Regions from separate parts of the Cytobacillus sp. ABV4_503 genome, predicted to be linked through region 2. Evidence: a T-box and tRNA genes for the amino acid it is inferred to sense, from the RefSeq annotation. Region 2 holds a T-box; the other holds one or more tRNA genes.

Region 1 (9,435 bases), on a different contig from region 2:
CGATTTTTTCAATAAACTGCTTTCCAACAAGACCTGCATGATAAGAAGTCCCGGCAGCAATGATATAAATGCGGTCTGCATCGTTCATTGCTTCAACGATTTCCTGGTCGATTGTCAGCTCGCCATTATCATTTTGATACTTCTGGATGATTTTGCGCATCACTAAAGGCTGCTCATCGATTTCTTTCAGCATGTAGTGAGGATATGTTCCTTTTTCAATATCGCTTGCATCCAATTCGGCGGTATACGGATCCCGGCTGATTTCCTCGCCATTCAGCGTCTGGATTTTTACAGCATCTTTTGTGACAATAACGATTTCTTTATCCATTAATTCAACATATTGATCTGTAACTTGCAGCATCGCCATTGCGTCAGAAGCGACTACATTGAATGTTTCACCTAATCCAACCAGAAGAGGGCTTTTGTTTTTTGCAACAAAAATCGTTTCATCGTTTTCTGCATCCAAAAGGGCGATCGCATATGAGCCTTTTAAAAGTGTCAGCGTTTTGCGGAACGCTTCTTCAGTATTAGAACCTTCGTTCAAGAATAATTCAATAAGCTGAACGATGATTTCTGTATCTGTATCACTTTTAAGGGAAACTCCCTGCAAATATTCGCGCTTTAAAATGTCATAGTTCTCAATTACGCCATTGTGGACAAGCGTTAAACGGCCGGAGTTGCTTTGATGAGGGTGAGCATTTACTTTGCTTGGAACACCATGAGTTGCCCAGCGGGTGTGTCCAATCCCTGTGTTTGCCATCACATCTTCATCAACAATGCTGCGAAGATCCGCAATACGGCCTTTTTCCTTGAAAACCTGAACGCCGTTATCATTCATAACCGCGATGCCAGCTGAATCATAGCCTCTATATTCAAGCTTCTCCAAGCCCTTTAATAAAATTTCCTTTGAATCTAAGTTTCCAATATATCCAACGATACCACACATACTTCTCTTCCTCCTAATAATGAAGGGGCAAGAAGCCTTTTCGGGGCACTCCTGCCCCTTATCTCTGTTTTTTATATTCGTCGCTCAATGGGGCAATACAGCCTCTTGGATGAGCGTATTTAGTTTTAGCATTCCCTTCTCTTTGTCCATTCAGTTGCCCGAATGTTTTAAAGAAGAAATCATCGGTTGTGCTTTCAACCGGGAGGCATCCGCCGAACATTCGATAAACCTCCTCCTCGTCAACTAATCCTTACGTCCAGGATCAGTTCAGGCGCTTTAAATTAATTTGTTCACTATCCACCTTTCTCTTTTTGAATGAAGCTGTCTTGTATTCATAAATACAAAAACAGGATTATCATACATCAAAGTCAGACTTCCGTCAACAGATAAATGAATATGGAGAGGATGGAAACTCCCACAAATTAAAATATGCATAAGGGAGTTCAGGAGTTCCCTTATGCATATGAATTGTGCTGCTTATTCTTTTAATCCCATTTCACTTTCAACAACAGCAGAGATGCGCTCTACATAAGACGCGCACAGCTCACCTGTTGGCGCTTCTGCCATTACACGGACAAGCGGCTCTGTACCGGAAGGGCGGACAAGGATCCGGCCGTTTCCGTTCATTTCTTCTTCAACCTGCGCAATGACTTCTTTCACTTTTTCATTGTCAGTCACATGGTGTTTATCTGTAACACGGATGTTCACAAGCTTCTGCGGGAATTTCTGCATTTCGTTTGCAAGCTCAGATAGCGGCTTTTTGGTTACTTTCATGATGTTAACAAGCTGAAGGCCTGTCAAAAGCCCATCTCCAGTTGTGATGTAGTCCAGGAAAATAATATGTCCTGACTGTTCTCCGCCAAGGTTGTAGCCGTTCTTCTTCATTTCCTCCACAACATAACGGTCGCCTACAGCTGTCTGAACACTTTCCACACCATTGACTTCAAGCCCTTTATAGAATCCAAGGTTGCTCATCACAGTGGAAACTACTGTGTTTTGCTTAAGCCTTCCCTGCTCTTTCATATATTTTCCGCAAATATACATGATCTGGTCGCCATCTACAATATCGCCATTTTCATCAATGGCAATTAAACGGTCTCCATCGCCATCAAATGCCAAACCTACATCTGCTTCTTTTTCCTTAACAAAGGCAGATAATGCCTCAGGATGTGTAGAACCAACTCCTGCATTGATATTTAATCCGTTAGGAGATGCTCCCATCATTGAAAGATCAGCATCAAGATCAGCAAATAGGTGTGTTGCCAGCGGAGAAGTGGCACCATGTGCACAATCAAGCGCAATGTGGATGCCAGAGAAATCTTCATCAACCGTCTGCTTTAGGTATTGAAGATACTTCTGTCCGCCTTCAAAATAATCATTTACCTGTCCCAGGCTGCCTCCGACCGGTCTTGGAAGCTGGTCTGCTTCCATATCCATTAATACCTCAATCTCAGCTTCCTGAGCATCAGAAAGTTTAAATCCATCCGGGCCAAAGAACTTGATTCCGTTATCTTCAACAGGATTATGGGATGCAGAAATCATTACGCCAGCTTCTGCACCCAGTGCTTTTGTTAAATAAGCGACGCCAGGCGTTGAAATGACTCCGAGACGCATAACTTCTGCTCCGATTGATAATAGCCCCGCTACAAGTGCGCCTTCCAGCATATGGCCCGAAATACGGGTATCACGGCCGATTAATACTTTCGGACGATCATGGTCCTTTGTTAATACATAACCCCCAAAGCGGCCCAGTTTAAAAGCCAGCTCCGGTGTCAGTTCACTATTTGCAACTCCTCGTACTCCATCTGTACCGAAATATTTACCCATTTTATAATCGCTCCTTCTAACTTTAAAAACTATATTAAGCTTCTTCTTTTTGCGTAATCGTTATGGTCGCTTTGCCTGCTGCAGGTTTTATATCCACCCCTGAAGGGCCATCGACGCTGATTGGCACCTCATGGTCACCTTCACCAAGGTCTGCCAGGCTCAAATATATATTAAAATCTTCTGCTTTGAGATCCTGAACCGTGCTGCTTTTACCGGTAACCGTAATACTTGTCCGTCCGGAAGCTGGGTTTTTAAGGACCGCTTCATATTCTTCAGCTAATTCCACTAAGTTGATGGGGAGGCTTGAAAAGGTTTTGGTTTCCTCTTGTTCCTGTGCCTCTGTTTCTTCAGCAGGCTCTTCTGTATTATCCTCTTCATTCACATTCTCCTCAGTGCTGACGTCTACAGTCGCCTTCACTGTCTTAGGATCCACTGCAGAAATCCCATCCGGAATAATAACCGGCAGGGTGAGCACGGTATCTTTTTCAATCTTGCTGACATCCACCTCTACCCTGACACTTTCAGTCTCATTTAATATTTCTTCCCGGCCCGTAATAGAAGCCTCGTCAACATCGAGTTCAATCGAATTAATGGTAACACCATCTTGAGGTTCTCCCTTCCGGACGATCGTAACGGGAACCGTCTTGCTTAACTGCTTAACAGGTACTGTTACTTGAATCACTTCGGGTTCCACAATAACATCAAGCTTATTCATCTCACGGTCCAATACCCTGACAGTTGCTTCATTAGTGATTGTCTCGGTTATTGGCCCCTTTACATCAAGAGTTGCTTTAACAAAGCTGATCCGCTCAATCACTTCTTTTGCTCCCGTGATTTTTACCGTCTTTGGTTCTGCAGATGCCGCTTCGGCGGTATAGCCCTCACCAAGCAGGCCATTATTAAATTCTGCATCCACTTTAAATTCCTGGGTCACTTTTTCATGGACTGTCACATCTGCATATTGCGGATTGATCGTCACATCAAGTTTATCTGAGATATCGCGGATCTTAATTTCCACTCGTTGAGAGCCAGTTTCTGCATTTGTCAAATCTACATATACTTCAAAATTCTGCTGTTTTTTTGCTGGCTCAAGGTGGCTCTTGGGACCCTCTATGCTCAAATCAACAGTATCCGGAATACCGGTAACAACCAGATTTTCCGTATCATAATAGCTTTTCACAGGGACATCTTCAATAATGTCTGAATCCTGCTGGCCTGGAACGTTAATGTCCTTTAATTCCTTATCTGCATCATATACTGAATCAAATAGAAAAAGTGCCAGAATCAAAGCAACAATTTTCATGAACCAGCGGGTGTCTACCAATTTATCAATTAACTTATCCATTCTTTTTCCCCCTCCAGTTCCAAAGACCTGAAGAAGTCTGCTTTATTTTATGTTGAACAAGCAACTCATTTGAAAGCATATCTTTAAAAGTTTCAGCTTTTAAATCACGGTGCAGCTCACCGTTTTTGGTTAAGGAAACACTTCCTGTTTCCTCTGAAACGATAATGGTAATACTGTCAGTTACTTCACTTATACCTAAAGCAGCCCTGTGTCTGGTGCCCAGCTCTTTTGAGATGAATGGACTTTCTGACAGCGGCAGATAACACGCTGCTGCAGCCACACAATTCTTTTGAATGATAACGGCTCCGTCATGCAGCGGTGTATTCGGTATAAATATATTAATCAGGAGCTCAGATGAAATTTTGGAATCCAGCTGAATACCGGTTTCAATATAATCGTTCATCCCTGTTTCCCGCTCAACTGAAATAAGCGCCCCAATGCGGCGTTTAGCCATATAATCCACAGCCTTTGCAATGGATTCGACCAGTTTCTCCTGATTTTCCTCCTCCTGATTAGCCGTCCTTGAGAAGAATCTTCCTCTTCCCAATTGCTCCAGTGCTCTTCGCAGCTCCGGCTGGAAAATGATTATGATGGCCAGAAATCCCCAAAGAAGCACTTGTTCCATCATCCATCCTAATGTTTGCAGGTGGAACTTGTCGCTTGCTACTTTAACCAGAATAATGACAAAAATCCCCTTCAGCAATTGGACAGCCTTTGTTCCTTTAACAATCATTATGAGCTTATAGATGACGTACCAGACAAGGAGAATGTCTATTGTATTAGCCAACAATTTCAAAATAGAGAAATCTGCAAACGACATTATCCTTCCTCCAATTATATATTTCAAAAGCAAAAATGCTTAAAGTTCTTTTATGTAACTTTCATATTATATCATATTTAACGCTAATTCCAATTTTGAGACAACAGACACCACTCTGGAAAAATAAGCACACTAAGAACCCCTGCCTTAAAGCAGGGATTCTTACTATGGTTATGACTATTTCTCTTTTTCTGTTTCTCCGCTTTCAAATACATTAACAGCATCCTTGGCTGCCTTTTTGATGTGATACCAAAGCCATTCGAAAATGGCATCAACCTCTTCGATTTCTCCGGTAACATTACCGGCTGAAGCCATGTACTGCTGGCCATTGATGACCGTAACATTTCCCTCTATTTCGCCCTGGATTTCCAAGTCACCGTTCTTAACCACTACATCGCCTTTTACCACTTCACCTTCCGGTACGATCACCTTATCGTTTTGCACCACAAGGTTTGGCTGCTTAGAAACCGATAATTGGTGATCCTGATCCCAGGAAGAAGCGACGCTTCCCATCATCAGAACAAGAAAGAGGGACGCCGCAGTTAAAAGCGGATGATGCCTGAACCAGCGCTGGACACCGACTTTCCGCTTTTCTTTGGGCAATTTCGCCATAACGTTTGCCGTAAAATTTTCAGGTGCCTGTATATGTGAAGTGCTTTGGACTAAAGCGATCGTCTTCTTTAATTCATGGAAATGAATTTGGCATTCCTCACAGTTCTGCAAGTGTGCCCTTAATTCCATCTCATGTTCGGCTGAGATCTCTTCATCTAGGTACTCATGCATATAAACAACCATTTCTGCTGGACATTTCAAAGTTCTCACCCTCTTTTTAAACGTATCTTAATTGATTCCTAAGTGCTTCCCGGCCCCGGTGAATCCTGGTTTTAACCGTTCCCAGAGGAAGGTCGAGCGTTTCACTGATCTCGTTCAGCGATAATTCTTCAATATATTTTAAAACAATAACCGAACGATATTTCTCCGGAAGCTTCGATATCTCCCTTTGGATTGTTTCCTGCAATTCCAGACTTTCTACATCTTCTTCAGGCAGCCTCGCATCGGAAGCAATTTGAGAATACATGTTCAGTCCATCCGTTCCTGCGACCTCTGCATCCAGATAATAATCAGGCTTCTTTTTTCTGATTCTGTCTATACATAGGTTTGTGGCAATCCGAAAAAGCCACGTGGAAAACTTCAAGTCAATATTAAAGCTGGCAATGTTTACATAGGCTCTTAAGAAAGCCTCCTGAGCGATATCCTCTGCCTCATGCCTGTTTCCCAGCATTCTGTAGCATATCTGAAAAACTTTATCTTTGTATATTTCAACAACTTCAGCATAAGCATCCTGGTCGCCCTTTAATACTTGCTTTATCCTCTTCTTTACGATTGTCTCCATTTTTTACCTCAGCTCCAGTGCGGCTAATCGATAATACGAACCGATAGCGGAAAAGGTTTCATTTTAATAAAAAAACATTCAATTTCTATATTAGCAAATTTTTACTTATTCTGGTTTAATTTTTTTCTTTTAGGGTATAAAAGTACTAAATTATTCGAAAAGGGTTGGTTACGGTGTGTGTTAAGGAATTATTGAGAGATATTGAGGATTGCCGGTCAAGAATGATGCAGTTAGCAGCTTCCGCTTCTTTTACAGATCACATGGTAGTTGATACGAGCACGAAACTCGATCAGCTTCTAAATAAATATTATACACTCACAGCAAAAAAATGAGCAGAACTTGTTTACGTTCTGCTCATTTTTATTTTCTATTATAGAAGCTTTTCGCCAAATAATGAACCCATTAGCGCGACTGCCACGGTAGCTGTTTTATTTTTGTCATCCAAAATTGGATTAACCTCTACAAATTCAGCCGATGTTATGATCTGAGCTTCTGCAAGCATCTCCATGGCCAAATGGCTTTCACGATAGCTGATGCCGCCAATAACGGGAGTTCCAACACCCGGTGCATCATGCGGATCCAGTCCATCCAAATCCAGAGACAGATGAACACCATCTGTATTTCTTTCTTTTAAATATGTAATAGACTCCTCCATAACTTTGGTCATCCCAAGCCGGTCAATTTCGTGCATGGTATATACTTTAATGCCTTTTTCCTTAATTAGCTCCCGTTCTCCTTCATCCAAAGATCTTGCTCCAATAATAACAATATTCTCCGGCTTAACCTTTGGAGCATATCCTCCTACATTGGTTAAAAGCGGGTGCCCAATTCCCAGGCTTACTGCAAGTGGCATGCCATGAATGTTCCCTGAAGGTGAAGTTTCAGCTGTATTTAAGTCCCCGTGGGCATCATACCAGATTACTCCAAGATTTTTGTAGTGCTTCGAAACACCGGCTAATGTTCCAATTGCGATGCTGTGATCGCCGCCAAGTACTAATGGAAAAGAACCACTTTCTATTGCTTTATCAACTTCTTCTCCTAGTTTTTCTGTCTTTTCAGCAATAAGGTCCAAGTTTCTAAGATTTGAATTTGGATCGATTTGAACTTCCGGACGGCCGATGGCAATATCACCCTGGTCATGGACTTCTTCGAATAAACACTTTAATCGCTCATTTACACCTGCATATCGGATCGCACTTGGTCCCATGTCCACACCGCGTCTCATCTGGCCAAGATCCATCGGCATTCCAATTATCGATAATTTCTGTCTTTTCATATTACAAGTCCTCCCTTTCCCTTCATACTCTTATTTTAACCGCTTTCAAACACATGACTCAACTCGACAAAATCGTGTATATATATGCGGCTGCCGGGGAAGGTAATCTTAAAAATCAAGGTGTTAACTTTCCAATAAGAGAAATAAAAAATCCCTAAACCATGCTGGTTTAAGGATTGTCGAATTATGTATAATGGTGGAGCCTAGCGGGATCGAACCGCTGACCTCCTGCGTGCAAAGCAGGCGCTCTCCCAGCTGAGCTAAGGCCCCATTTTGGAGCGGAAGACGGGATTCGAACCCGCGACCCCCACCTTGGCAAGGTGATGTTCTACCACTGAACTACTTCCGCAAAAATATTTATATTTACAAGTAAGACCTTCAGGAGTCGATTCCCAAGGTCTGTGTTTTTCTATAAAGTGAGCCATGAAGGACTCGAACCTTCGACCCTCTGATTAAAAGTCAGATGCTCTACCGACTGAGCTAATGGCTCAAAATATAATTCTGATGCCTAAACTTAATTTGCAGATGTGCTTCAAAGCCCTGCGGTCTTTGTCGCAGATTTTAAAAGCTTGCCATTCAGGGATGTAACGCTTCGATGCTGCATTCTTTTAAAATCCTCTACCAACTGAGCTAATGGCTCGAAAATGGCTGGGCTAGCAGGATTCGAACCTGCGAGTGACGGAGTCAAAGTCCGGTGCCTTACCGCTTGGCTATAGCCCAATAATTACAAAATAAAAAGGACATTCATAGCTTGTCCAGTTTTTTGTGTTTTATTAAGAATAAATGGTGGAGGGGGGCAGATTCGAACTGCCGAACCCGAAGGAGCGGATTTACAGTCCGCCGCGTTTAGCCACTTCGCTACCCCTCCATCTATAAAAAAAGATGGTGCCGGCGAGAGGACTTGAACCCCCAACCTACTGATTACAAGTCAGTTGCTCTACCAATTGAGCTACACCGGCAAATATGGTGGAGGATGACGGGATCGAACCGCCGACCCTCTGCTTGTAAGGCAGATGCTCTCCCAGCTGAGCTAATCCTCCATTATGGTGACCCCTACGGGATTCGAACCCGTGTTACCGCCGTGAAAGGGCGGTGTCTTAACCGCTTGACCAAGGGGCCTAGTACTCTAGTTGTCTACATTAAGAGAGCTTCCAACCGGGCTCGAACCGGTGACCTCTTCCTTACCATGGAAGTGCTCTACCTGCTGAGCTATGGAAGCAACAGCTCATAATTCCCAAAAGGGGCTTTATGAAAATGGCTCCGCAGGCAGGATTCGAACCTGCGACCGTTCGGTTAACAGCCGAATGCTCTACCACTGAGCTACTGCGGAAAAGTGGTATTTTAGTAAACAGCCCGGCAGCGTCCTACTCTCACAAGGGGACAGCCCCTAACTACCATCGGCGCTGAGAAGCTTAACTTCCGTGTTCGGTATGGGAACGGGTGTGACCTTCTCGCCATCGCCACCAGACTATTTTTAAAAGACAAGTATAATTGTACTTTCTTTTAATGTTTTTTTCAAGAGAGAATTTCATTTTTTCGTTCCCTCAAAACTAGATAATGCATGAAGAAGTATTTTGCCGAGTATTCACCAATGACTTGTCTAGCTTCGGCTCCTAACTTCTCGGCCGTTTCGATCCGTCCCTCCAAATCCCAAAACCAGGATTTGAATGGCCGGCTCTCCAACGTCTTTCGAAGTTGAACAGTCGCCTCCGCTTTTCGTTTTGGTTAAGTCCTCGATCGATTAGTATCAGTCAGCTCCACATGTCGCCACGCTTCCACCTCTGACCTATCAACCTGATCATCTTTCAGGGATCTTACTAGCTTGACG
Region 2 (9,435 bases):
TTTCTGTCCCTGTTTTTGATGATAATGGATCATATGGGGGATTTCTTGCCGGAACTATCTATTTACATGAAGAAAACAGTCTGATCAAGGTTCTGGGGCAGCATCCCAAGCATGAAAACGATTCATATGTGTATGTGGTTGATTCTGAAGGAAATATTATATATCACCCGGATAAAAATAGAATTAACGATAATGTGAAAGAAAACAAAGTTGTACAGCAAGTTTTAGAAGGAAAGAACGGAAATCAGGAAGTCACGAATACCAAAGGTATATCCATGTTTGCCGGATATGCCTCTGCTACCTCAACAAGTAAATGGGGAATTATATCCCAGACTCCTAAAAAGTCTGTGATGAAGCCAGCCATGGAAATGGCCAAGCAAGTTACCCTGATAGCCATTCCATTTATGATGTTTGTTTTTGTCCTGACCCTGATCATGATGAAAAAAATAGTGAACCCCATCAGGAATTTAGCTTCTTACGCAAAGCAGGTTACCACAGAACCATCGAGCCCTGCGCCCTACATTCCCGGCTGGTATTATGAGTTAAAGGAATTGAAGCGTGCTATATTAGTAGCTGTTGATTTTTATCAGACAAAACTGACTGATGCGGAGAGTGAATCGAATCTGGATCCGCTGACTGGCTTCTATAATCGCCGCTTTTTAGAAAAAAAGATTAATGATTTTGATATATACTCAATCATCTTATTTGATATTGACCATTTTAAAGCTGTAAACGACCAATTTGGGCATCAAGTTGGAGATGAAGTGTTGAAATTTCTGTCTGCATTGGTTAAGAAGGAAACGAGGGCAAGTGATTTGTGCTTCCGCATTGGCGGGGAAGAATTTTTAATTATCCTTCCCAAAACCGGTATTCACATTACCGAAATCGTTGCAGAACGGATAAGGAAAACAACTGAATGCACCACAAGCCCATCCGGAAACCCAATCACTGTATCGATGGGAATCGGCAGCTTTCCCGCTGCAGCCGGCAGCTTTTCGGAATTAATGAACAGAACTGACCAAGCGTTATATAAGGCAAAGCACGAGGGAAGAAACAGAGTGGTTATTGCAGGTGAAGACTAGTTCACGAGAAAATAAGAGGGCAAGCTTTGATGAATATCTCTCAAAGCTTGCCCTCCATTTATTTTACATCTCTAAATCCGTAAATGCATACGGCAATAAATGCTTTAATGTCAATTCTAAGATTTCTTTTTTCTCATTCGTTAAGTAAACTGGCATATCCGGCATACAGAACTCGGCTAACACTTGTCTGCAGATGCTGCATGGCGGAAGAAAATCTGCCGTATCGCCCGCTACAGCAATAGCTTGAAAATCACCTTTTTTGTAACCGTTCGCAATTGCAGTGAAAATAGCTGTTCTCTCGGCACAATTCGTTGCACCTAACGAAACATTTTCCACATTCACTCCATTAATGACAGTGCCGTCTTTTAGCAATAATGCTGCTCCAACCGGAAATTTGGAATAGGGAGCATAGGCTTTCTCCTTCATACTGCGTGCACTTTCCATCAATTGCTCTTTATTCATAGTTACCCATCCTTTTCAAAGAAGAATGAACTTTTCACAGTCCCCTTAGGCCAATGTAAAATTGGCAGGATTTTTATCATATATTTTTTTGAAATGTTTGTCAATATCATGTTGAAAGCCTCTGCAAATATTATCAGACCTGCCCTGACAGCTTTTTCACCTAAAGTTAACCACCTTTATGACATAACCCGCTTCCCTATTTGATATGTTATAGAAATGGATATTTAGTATTGGGGGAATAGAAAATGAAAAACATCATTTTGTTTGCTGACCCAGGGATTGATGATTCCATTGCCATCATATATGCCCTTCTTAATCCAAGCATAAATGTGCTAGCTATCGTATCGAGTTATGGGAACGTTACAAAAGAACAGGCAACAGATAACATCGCCTATTTGCTCAAACTGGCCGGCAGACCGGATATCCCTATTATCGGAGGAGCTAATAGCCCTTCATCAGGGGAAATTCCCAGGTTCTATCCTGAAATTCATGGAGAGGAGGGATTGGGCCCTATACGGCCTCCAGAGGATGCAAAAGGGGAACTGACCAATTTCTCGGAGCTCTACACCATTATAAGGGAGAACCAGGACGTAACTATAGTAGATGTGGGGAGAAATACCTCATTAGCTGCACTATTTATATTAGGGGAAAATATTTCAGACAACATTAAAGAATTTTTTATAATGGGTGGGGCTTTTCTGGTTCCTGGTAATGTAACACCCTCAGCAGAAGCCAATTTTTATGGTGACCCTATCTCTTCTCAGCTAGTATTGGCAAATTTAGATAACATCTATGTAGTTCCGCTTAACGTCACGAACAAAGCTATCATCACAATGGAGCATATTAAAATGATTCAGGAAATGACTGACAATCCAGTGATTCAAATTATGGATGAAGTGATGGAATATTATATAGAAGCCTATAAAAAACTTATTCCTGGAATTAACGGTGCTCCATTACATGATGTTGTAACTCTCTTCCTCATGGTCAACCCGGAAATGGGACGTTCTATTAGAAGAGATGTGAAAATACTAACAGCGGATGAAGGAAGAGGTACGTCCATTGCTGATTTCAGAGTCAGTTCCAAGCCTTCTGAAAAGAATAAAAATATTTTTCTGGATTTTAATTATCAGGGATTTATTGAAGATTTTATAAAAGTAATGAGTTCTTAAGCAGGGAAGCTGGATCATTTAACTTTCTGAATGAGCACCAAAAATCGGACTTGTTCGCTCGCAGCTCCCCCTGTCTGAAGGAGCGCCAAGTCCGGACTCGTTCGCTCAGGTTTCTTCTCCTCTTGTCCGAATGAGCCTGCTCCTTTAGCCCCTAATTGAATTTCCCTCCCCCTTCTGTTTTTACCCAGTTTTTTTAAAGGTATAAAATTGTTGTTAACAGCGGTCCTGAATATATTTAATGGATTATTCACAAAATCTATAAGAAGACGGGCAGATTGGACTGAACAGCATGTGGAAAATTTATAAAATGGATATTAGAAGTATTTTTACGAATTGGGTGGCGGCAGTATTAATCGGAGGCTTGACGCTGCTCCCTTCTTTGTATGCCTGGTTTAACATCGAGGCTTCCTGGGATCCCTATAGTCAAACGGATCAGCTTCCAGTAGGAATCGTGAATGAAGATGCCGGAGCAGTGGTTCGTGATAAGGACATACATATTGGAGATGACATCGTCAAGGAACTAAAGAAGAATAATGATATGGACTGGCACTTTAATGACCGCAAAAACGCAATGGATAAGGTGGAATACGGCGACTATTTTGCTGTCATTGTGATTCCGGAAAATTTCTCTCAGAAGCTGGGAACTGTCATTGACAATCAGCCCGAAAAAGCGAAAATCGAGTATTATGTGAATGAAAAAATCAATGCCATTGCACCTAAAATCACAGAAAAGGGTGCAGGCGGGATAGTCGATACGGTTACAAGCAATTTCATCTCAACCGTTAACGGCACTATTTTTGAGAAGTTTAATGAATTGGGTCTGGAGATTGAAAAAGACCTTCCGGATATAAAGCGGTTCGAAGAGTATGTTTTTCAAATGGAGGAAAAGCTTCCTGAAATCCATTCCTTATTAAGCAGCTCCCTGTCAGATGCAGAAAATGCCCAAAAAATGATTGATAAGGCACAAGCACTCGTTCCTGATGCCAAACGCGCAACAGGAAACGGTCTGCAGACCATTAATGAAACGATGAAATTTATAAATGAGGCTGAGAATCGCCTGAATGCAATGGAGCCCCAGATTCAGGAGAATCTGGAGAAGGTCCAGAATATGGCGGTAAAGGTGAACGATTTTATCTCTTCGGTTCAATCCTCTGATTTGAACCTGGACCACGGAAAGGAAATTAGCAATCAAATCAAAGAGCAGATAGCGGGTTCACTTCAGAATATTGAGACTATCGGAACAGCACTAAAGCAGCTGCAGGAATCCAATAAGGAACAAGGCACAAGCCAGAATCAGGAACAAATCAATCAGGCTCTGGAACAATTAGCCTTAGTAAAACAGGAACTGCAGACGATCCAGGAAAACGGACAAAAGGTCAATGCCTTTCTTTCAGACAAGCAGCAGGAAGCGGATGATCTAATCACCCGGCTTCAGGAAAATTCAGCTGCAGCTGCAGGCAGGATCGACGCATTCGTTAAAGAATATAATGAAAACATCAGCCCATCCATCAAGCAGGAAGTGGCCAGCGCCAAGGAAACATTGAGTAATGCCCGGAATATCCTGACTGAAATACAATCTGCCATTCCTGAAATCGAAAGAATCCTTGCTAATACAGAGGGGAACTTAGGTGAAGGAGAAAAAACGCTTAAGCACATCATCGGAGAGTTTCCATATGTAAGCGAAAAGATCAATCAATTAGCCGATCGGATTCGGGACATCCAGGGCGAGACAGACATCAACGAGATCATTGAGCTGCTGCAAAATGATCCCGAGGCAGAGAAGGATTTCTTCGAGGAACCTGTTCTCCTCAATAAAAACAGTCTATTCCCAATCCAAAATTACGGAACAGGCATGACTCCCTTTTATACCGTACTTGCGATATGGGTAGGAGCCCTTCTATTAATTTCCCTTTTGGCTACAGATGTCCATCATCCTGAAGACTTTACGGGAAAACAAATCTATTTCGGCAAACTGCTCACCTTCCTAAGCATCGGTTTTGCACAGACTCTTGTGGTGACAATAGGAGATATCTTCATTCTGGGTGTGGATGTGGCAGAACCGGTATGGTTTATCCTGTTTGGACTGATTAGCAGTTTAGTGTTTATATTAATTGTTTATACATTAGTATCTGTATTTGGCGATGTCGGAAAAGCCATGGCGATTGTCTTGCTGGTGCTTCAGATTGCGGGTGCTGGCGGAACCTATCCGACCGCCTTGCTTCCTGAATTTTTCCAAACCATCCACCCCTTCCTGCCCTTCTCTTATGCCATTGATTTAATGAGAGAAGCTGTTGGAGGCATTGTTTGGGAGAGAGTATATAGAGACCTCCTGAGTCTAATGCTAATCGGTTTCATTGCACTATTAATTGGAATCTTCCTGAAAGAGCCATTAAGCAGAAAAACGAAAGCACTGATGAAGAAATCGAAGGAATCGGGGTTGTTTCATTAGGGTCCAAAAGTTTTATTAACCCTCTTGACCTTTTCCAAAATGTGTATTAAAATCAGTAAAAATATTCAATATGAGCTATGAAAAGGACACGAATCTTTCTTTATTTTTCTTTCCAGAGATCAGGGCCACCGGCTGTAAGCCCTGAAGAAAAGAGATTGGTTTACCGCCTTGGAGCTATTATGGGGAAATGATCTAATCAGAGTATCTATAATCGGGTTATCCGTTATCTTTTTGAGCATAAAGCAGTCTTTCGGAATGCTTTATGGAATTAGGGTGGCACCACGACCGCACTCGTCCCTTTTGCTGGGATGGGTGCGTTTTTTATTTTATTTAAAACTATATAGTTAGCGTTGATAAGGACACGAATCTTTCTTTGTTTTCTTTTCAGAGATCAGGGCCCTCGGCTGAAAGCCCTGAAGAAAAGGGAATGATTTACCACCTTGGAGCTATTATGGGGAAATGATCTATTTCAGAGTATCCATAATCGGGGAACCCGTTATCTTTATGAGCATAAAGCAGTCTTTCAATAGCTTTATGGAATTAGGGTGGAACCACGGCCGCACTCGTCCCTTTTGCTGGGATGAGTGCGGCTTTTTATTTTAATTAAAACTATAAGTTTAAGCGTTGAAAAGGACATGAATCATTCTTTATCTTCTTTCCAGAGATCAGGGCCACCGGCTGAAAGCCTTGAAGAAAAGGGAGTGATTTACCGCCTTGGAGCTATTATGGGGAAATGTTCATTTCAGAGTATCCATAATCGGGGGATCCGTTATCTTTTTGAGCATAAAGCAGTTTTTCGATTGCTTTATGGAATTAGGGTGGCACCACGACCACACTCGTCCCTATGTTTGGGAGGAGTGTGGTCTTTTTTTATAACTAAAAATCAGGAGGAATTGAAAATGGAAGCAGAAAAAATAAATCATAGAAAGTTAGGTCAAGAACTGGAGCTTTTCACATCCATGGGGGAAGCCCCAGGAATGCCTTTTTTCCTGCCAAATGGAATGGTGATGCGAAATGAACTTGAAGGTTACTGGAGACGAAAACACCAGCGGGCAGGCTATCAGGAAATTAAGACACCGATTATGATGAAACAGGAACTTTGGGAACAATCCGGCCATTGGGATCATTATCATGAAAATATGTATTTCTCAAATGTGGATGAACAAAATTATGCGATAAAGCCTATGAACTGCCCCGGTGCGATATTGGTTTTCAATAGCAAACGGAGAAGCTACAGAGAATTGCCTCTCCGCTATGCGGAGCTCGGATTAGTCCACAGACACGAACTCTCAGGTTCTTTAAATGGACTGTTAAGAGTCCGGTCGTTCACTCAAGATGACGCTCATTTATTTGTGAGGGCTGATCAAATTGAAGCAGAGATTGATAAAATACTTGTCCTAATTGACGAGTTCTACTCCCACTTTGGTTTTGACTATAAAGTTGAACTTTCAACACGCCCGGAGGAATACATGGGATCAAAGGAAATGTGGGAACGTGCTGAAGGGGCTTTAGAAACTGTTTTAAAAAACAAAGGGGTTAACTATCAGATTAATCCTGGTGATGGGGCGTTTTACGGGCCGAAAATTGACTTTCATATATTGGATTCACTCGGAAGAAGCTGGCAATGCGGTACTGTCCAGCTGGATTTTCAAATGCCGCAAAAGTTTAATTGTGCTTATGTTGCCGAAGATAACAAACTTCACCTTCCCATTATGATTCATAGGGCCATCTTTGGTTCAGTTGAGCGATTCATGGCCATTCTAATTGAACATTTTGCTGGCGATTTCCCACTGTGGCTGTCACCTGTTCAAGCAAAAATCATTCCCATTTCAGATGCCCATGCAGAATATGCAGACTATGTAAAATCACAATTTGAATCAGCTGGTATCCGTTCTGAAGTCGACTTCAGAACAGAGAAAATGGGACTCAAGATCAGAGAAGCCGAAAAACAGAAAGTTCCCTGCATGCTGGTGATTGGTGATAAGGAAATGGAGCAGCAATCCCTTTCGCTGAGAAAACGTAAAGAGGGAAATATCGGTGTGATGAGCATACCGGAAGTAATCGAACGATTCAATAATGAAATAAACGCCGGCAGATAGACCTTTCAAGCTCAGAAGGATTTTATTCCTTTTGGGCTTTCCTTGTACATCACCTTTTTTATAGCCTGTAAACATAATGGGTGCACCAACTTCCAATTATCCCCTTTAAGGTACCTTTACTTACATATGTATGTTACAATGAAAGGTGAATCAAACCCTTAGGGTCAACTTGACTTTTCTTAGTCACCCCTTCGAAAGGGGGATAAAATTGGAGAAAATAAGCGTATTCCTGGATGATTATCGGAAAGCGCCTGATGGTCATGTATTAGTTGAGACCATTGATGAGTGTATCCATTTGCTTCAGACCTTTGAAATTGACCACTTGTCTTTAGACCATGATTTAGTAAGTAAATCGAGAAATGGTCTTATGCTTGTTCATTTAATGGTTCAAAAACAGTTATTTGCGGATCGCATAACTGTTCACTCTGCCAATTCCGCAGGCGGGAAAGCTATGTATCATTATTTAAAACAAGCACAGCAGGATTTTGAAATGCCCACTGATATTAAAGTAATCTTAAGACCACTGCCCCTAAATTCCATTCCGCCGAATTACCTGCACAAATATTAGAGTTCCATCGACTAACACTTATTCCCACCACTTGGTCACAGTCAATTTTTTATCGATGGGGAGCAGAGTTTATTAACTGCTTTCTTTTTTTATATTTTCCTGTTTAACCTGCTGAGTGAAAGTAAAACCGCCTGGCATTGAAAGCGGATTTTTGAGTTTCCATTATTTTTTCAGATCCCTCCTTTACTATTGAATAAAGACGATTATTCTAACCAATTCTAAGACAATGGAGGGAATAAGATGGAGCAGCCAGATTTCGCTTTAACTCAAGGTTGGTGGTATCCTGCCATTCTTGGTTTGGTTCTAATTTCGATTGTGATTTTCATGTCAAAGAAAAGAATATGCTGGAAGGAAATATACATAATCTTTGGTCTAATCGGTTATATCGTATGGATGGTTGATATCACAATAGCCGTTCCATTAGATCTTTTTGACATCGGTGACCCGCAAAAAGAAGGACTGCCTGAGCTTTTACTTTTTGGTATCATCCCCTCTTGTTTATCAGTCATCTATTTGAACTTTTACAAAAACGAAAGCAAATGGTTCTGGGTTATTTTATTTGTCATCTTATCTCTCATCCTGGAGTGGCTCACCGTTAAGGTAGGATTAATGAAACGCTGGAATACTTGGTGGTCAACCCCTGTACACTTCATTGCTTATGCCTTTTTCCTGCCGTGGCTTTTAAAATTTATAAGAAGTTCTGAAACTTATCAAAAATAAATCCGCTCCTCCAAATACGAGGAACGGATTTTTCTTTAAGATCAGCTTTACTCTTATTCGTTCAAGTATGCCCAGGCATATTGTGCATATAGCTCTGCACCTGTCGATAAGGCGTCTTCGTCAATATTGAATTTGCCATGGTGGTGAGCCCACTCTGTGTCTTTTTCAGGATTGCCGCTGCCAATGAGGGCGAAGCTGCCAGGTGCTTTGTCCAGGAAGAAACTGAAATCTTCAGCCCCCATTGTGGGCTTTTCATTAAATAGAACATTTTCTCCAAAAGCTTCAGATGCAACTTTTTGTACTAATTGTGCACTGTATTCATCATTGATTACCGCTTGCGACCCCCGGACGTACTCCAACTCTGCTTTTGCACCGTAGATAGCTGCCGTGTTTTCAGCATAGTGCTGAAGCTGCTTTTCTATATAGTCCCTTGTTTCAGGATTGAAACAGCGGACTGTTCCCTCAATAACGGCATTTTCAGCGATGATGTTGAACCTTGTGCCGACCACCATTTTTCCGATGGTGAGGACGGAAGGATGCTGGGCATCAATGGTTCTGGACACAACACTCTGCACATTCATGACAAAGGAAGATGCCACTATAGCGGCATCAATGCAATCATGCGGCATCGCCCCATGCCCGCCTTTCCCTTTGAATGTCACCTTGAATATATCAGCTGATGCGAAGGATGGCCCGGGTGTACAGGAGACTTTATGTGTCGGCATTTGCGACCAGATGTGGATGCCAAAGACATTTTCCACGCCTTCCATCGCTCCCTGTTCCACCATCATCTTTGCCCCTTCCGCTACCTCTTCAGCTGGCTGGAACAAAAGCCGGACAGTTCCCGGCAATTCTTCTTTTATCTCATTTAATGCCTTGGCGG

Evidence for each region. The T-box of region 2 lies ahead of thrS (threonine--tRNA ligase). A T-box ahead of a tRNA ligase gene usually reads a tRNA of that ligase, here a tRNA-Thr.
Region 1: it encodes a tRNA-Thr, which carries the amino acid that the T-box ahead of thrS (threonine--tRNA ligase) is inferred to sense. The anticodon was not compared.

Annotation. Positions count from the first base shown of each region.
Region 1 is NZ_JBSWTH010000002.1:30,075-39,509, reverse strand. Features, by position in the region: gene glmS (glutamine--fructose-6-phosphate transaminase (isomerizing)) at 1-946, opposite strand, end outside; gene ACXAD1_RS25170 (hypothetical protein) at 1,005-1,166, opposite strand; gene glmM (phosphoglucosamine mutase) at 1,424-2,773, opposite strand; gene ACXAD1_RS25160 (CdaR family protein) at 2,808-4,118, opposite strand; gene cdaA (diadenylate cyclase CdaA) at 4,111-4,938, opposite strand; gene ACXAD1_RS25150 (anti-sigma factor family protein) at 5,116-5,751, opposite strand; gene sigW (RNA polymerase sigma factor SigW) at 5,768-6,331, opposite strand; gene ACXAD1_RS25140 (Spo0E family sporulation regulatory protein-aspartic acid phosphatase) at 6,505-6,663, shown strand; gene rocF (arginase) at 6,702-7,607, opposite strand; tRNA gene ACXAD1_RS25130 (tRNA-Ala) at 7,802-7,877, opposite strand; tRNA gene ACXAD1_RS25125 (tRNA-Gly) at 7,882-7,956, opposite strand; tRNA gene ACXAD1_RS25120 (tRNA-Lys) at 8,025-8,097, opposite strand; tRNA gene ACXAD1_RS25115 (tRNA-Gln) at 8,253-8,327, opposite strand; tRNA gene ACXAD1_RS25110 (tRNA-Tyr) at 8,392-8,475, opposite strand; tRNA gene ACXAD1_RS25105 (tRNA-Thr) at 8,491-8,566, opposite strand; tRNA gene ACXAD1_RS25100 (tRNA-Val) at 8,572-8,647, opposite strand; tRNA gene ACXAD1_RS25095 (tRNA-Glu) at 8,652-8,726, opposite strand; tRNA gene ACXAD1_RS25090 (tRNA-Thr) at 8,754-8,826, opposite strand; tRNA gene ACXAD1_RS25085 (tRNA-Asn) at 8,863-8,937, opposite strand; rRNA gene rrf (5S ribosomal RNA) at 8,959-9,075, opposite strand; rRNA gene ACXAD1_RS25075 (23S ribosomal RNA) at 9,329-9,435, opposite strand, start outside.
Region 2 is NZ_JBSWTH010000001.1:303,632-313,066, reverse strand. Features, by position in the region: gene ACXAD1_RS01665 (sensor domain-containing diguanylate cyclase) at 1-1,082, shown strand, start outside; gene ACXAD1_RS01660 (cytidine deaminase) at 1,146-1,544, opposite strand; gene ACXAD1_RS01655 (nucleoside hydrolase) at 1,790-2,716, shown strand; gene ACXAD1_RS01650 (YhgE/Pip domain-containing protein) at 3,006-5,165, shown strand; T-box leader at 5,234-5,467, shown strand; T-box leader at 5,507-5,739, shown strand; T-box leader at 5,781-6,012, shown strand; gene thrS (threonine--tRNA ligase) at 6,065-7,264, shown strand; gene ACXAD1_RS01640 (cyclic-phosphate processing receiver domain-containing protein) at 7,473-7,832, shown strand; gene ACXAD1_RS01635 (hypothetical protein) at 8,073-8,552, shown strand; gene ACXAD1_RS01630 (M20 family metallopeptidase) at 8,606-9,435, opposite strand, start outside.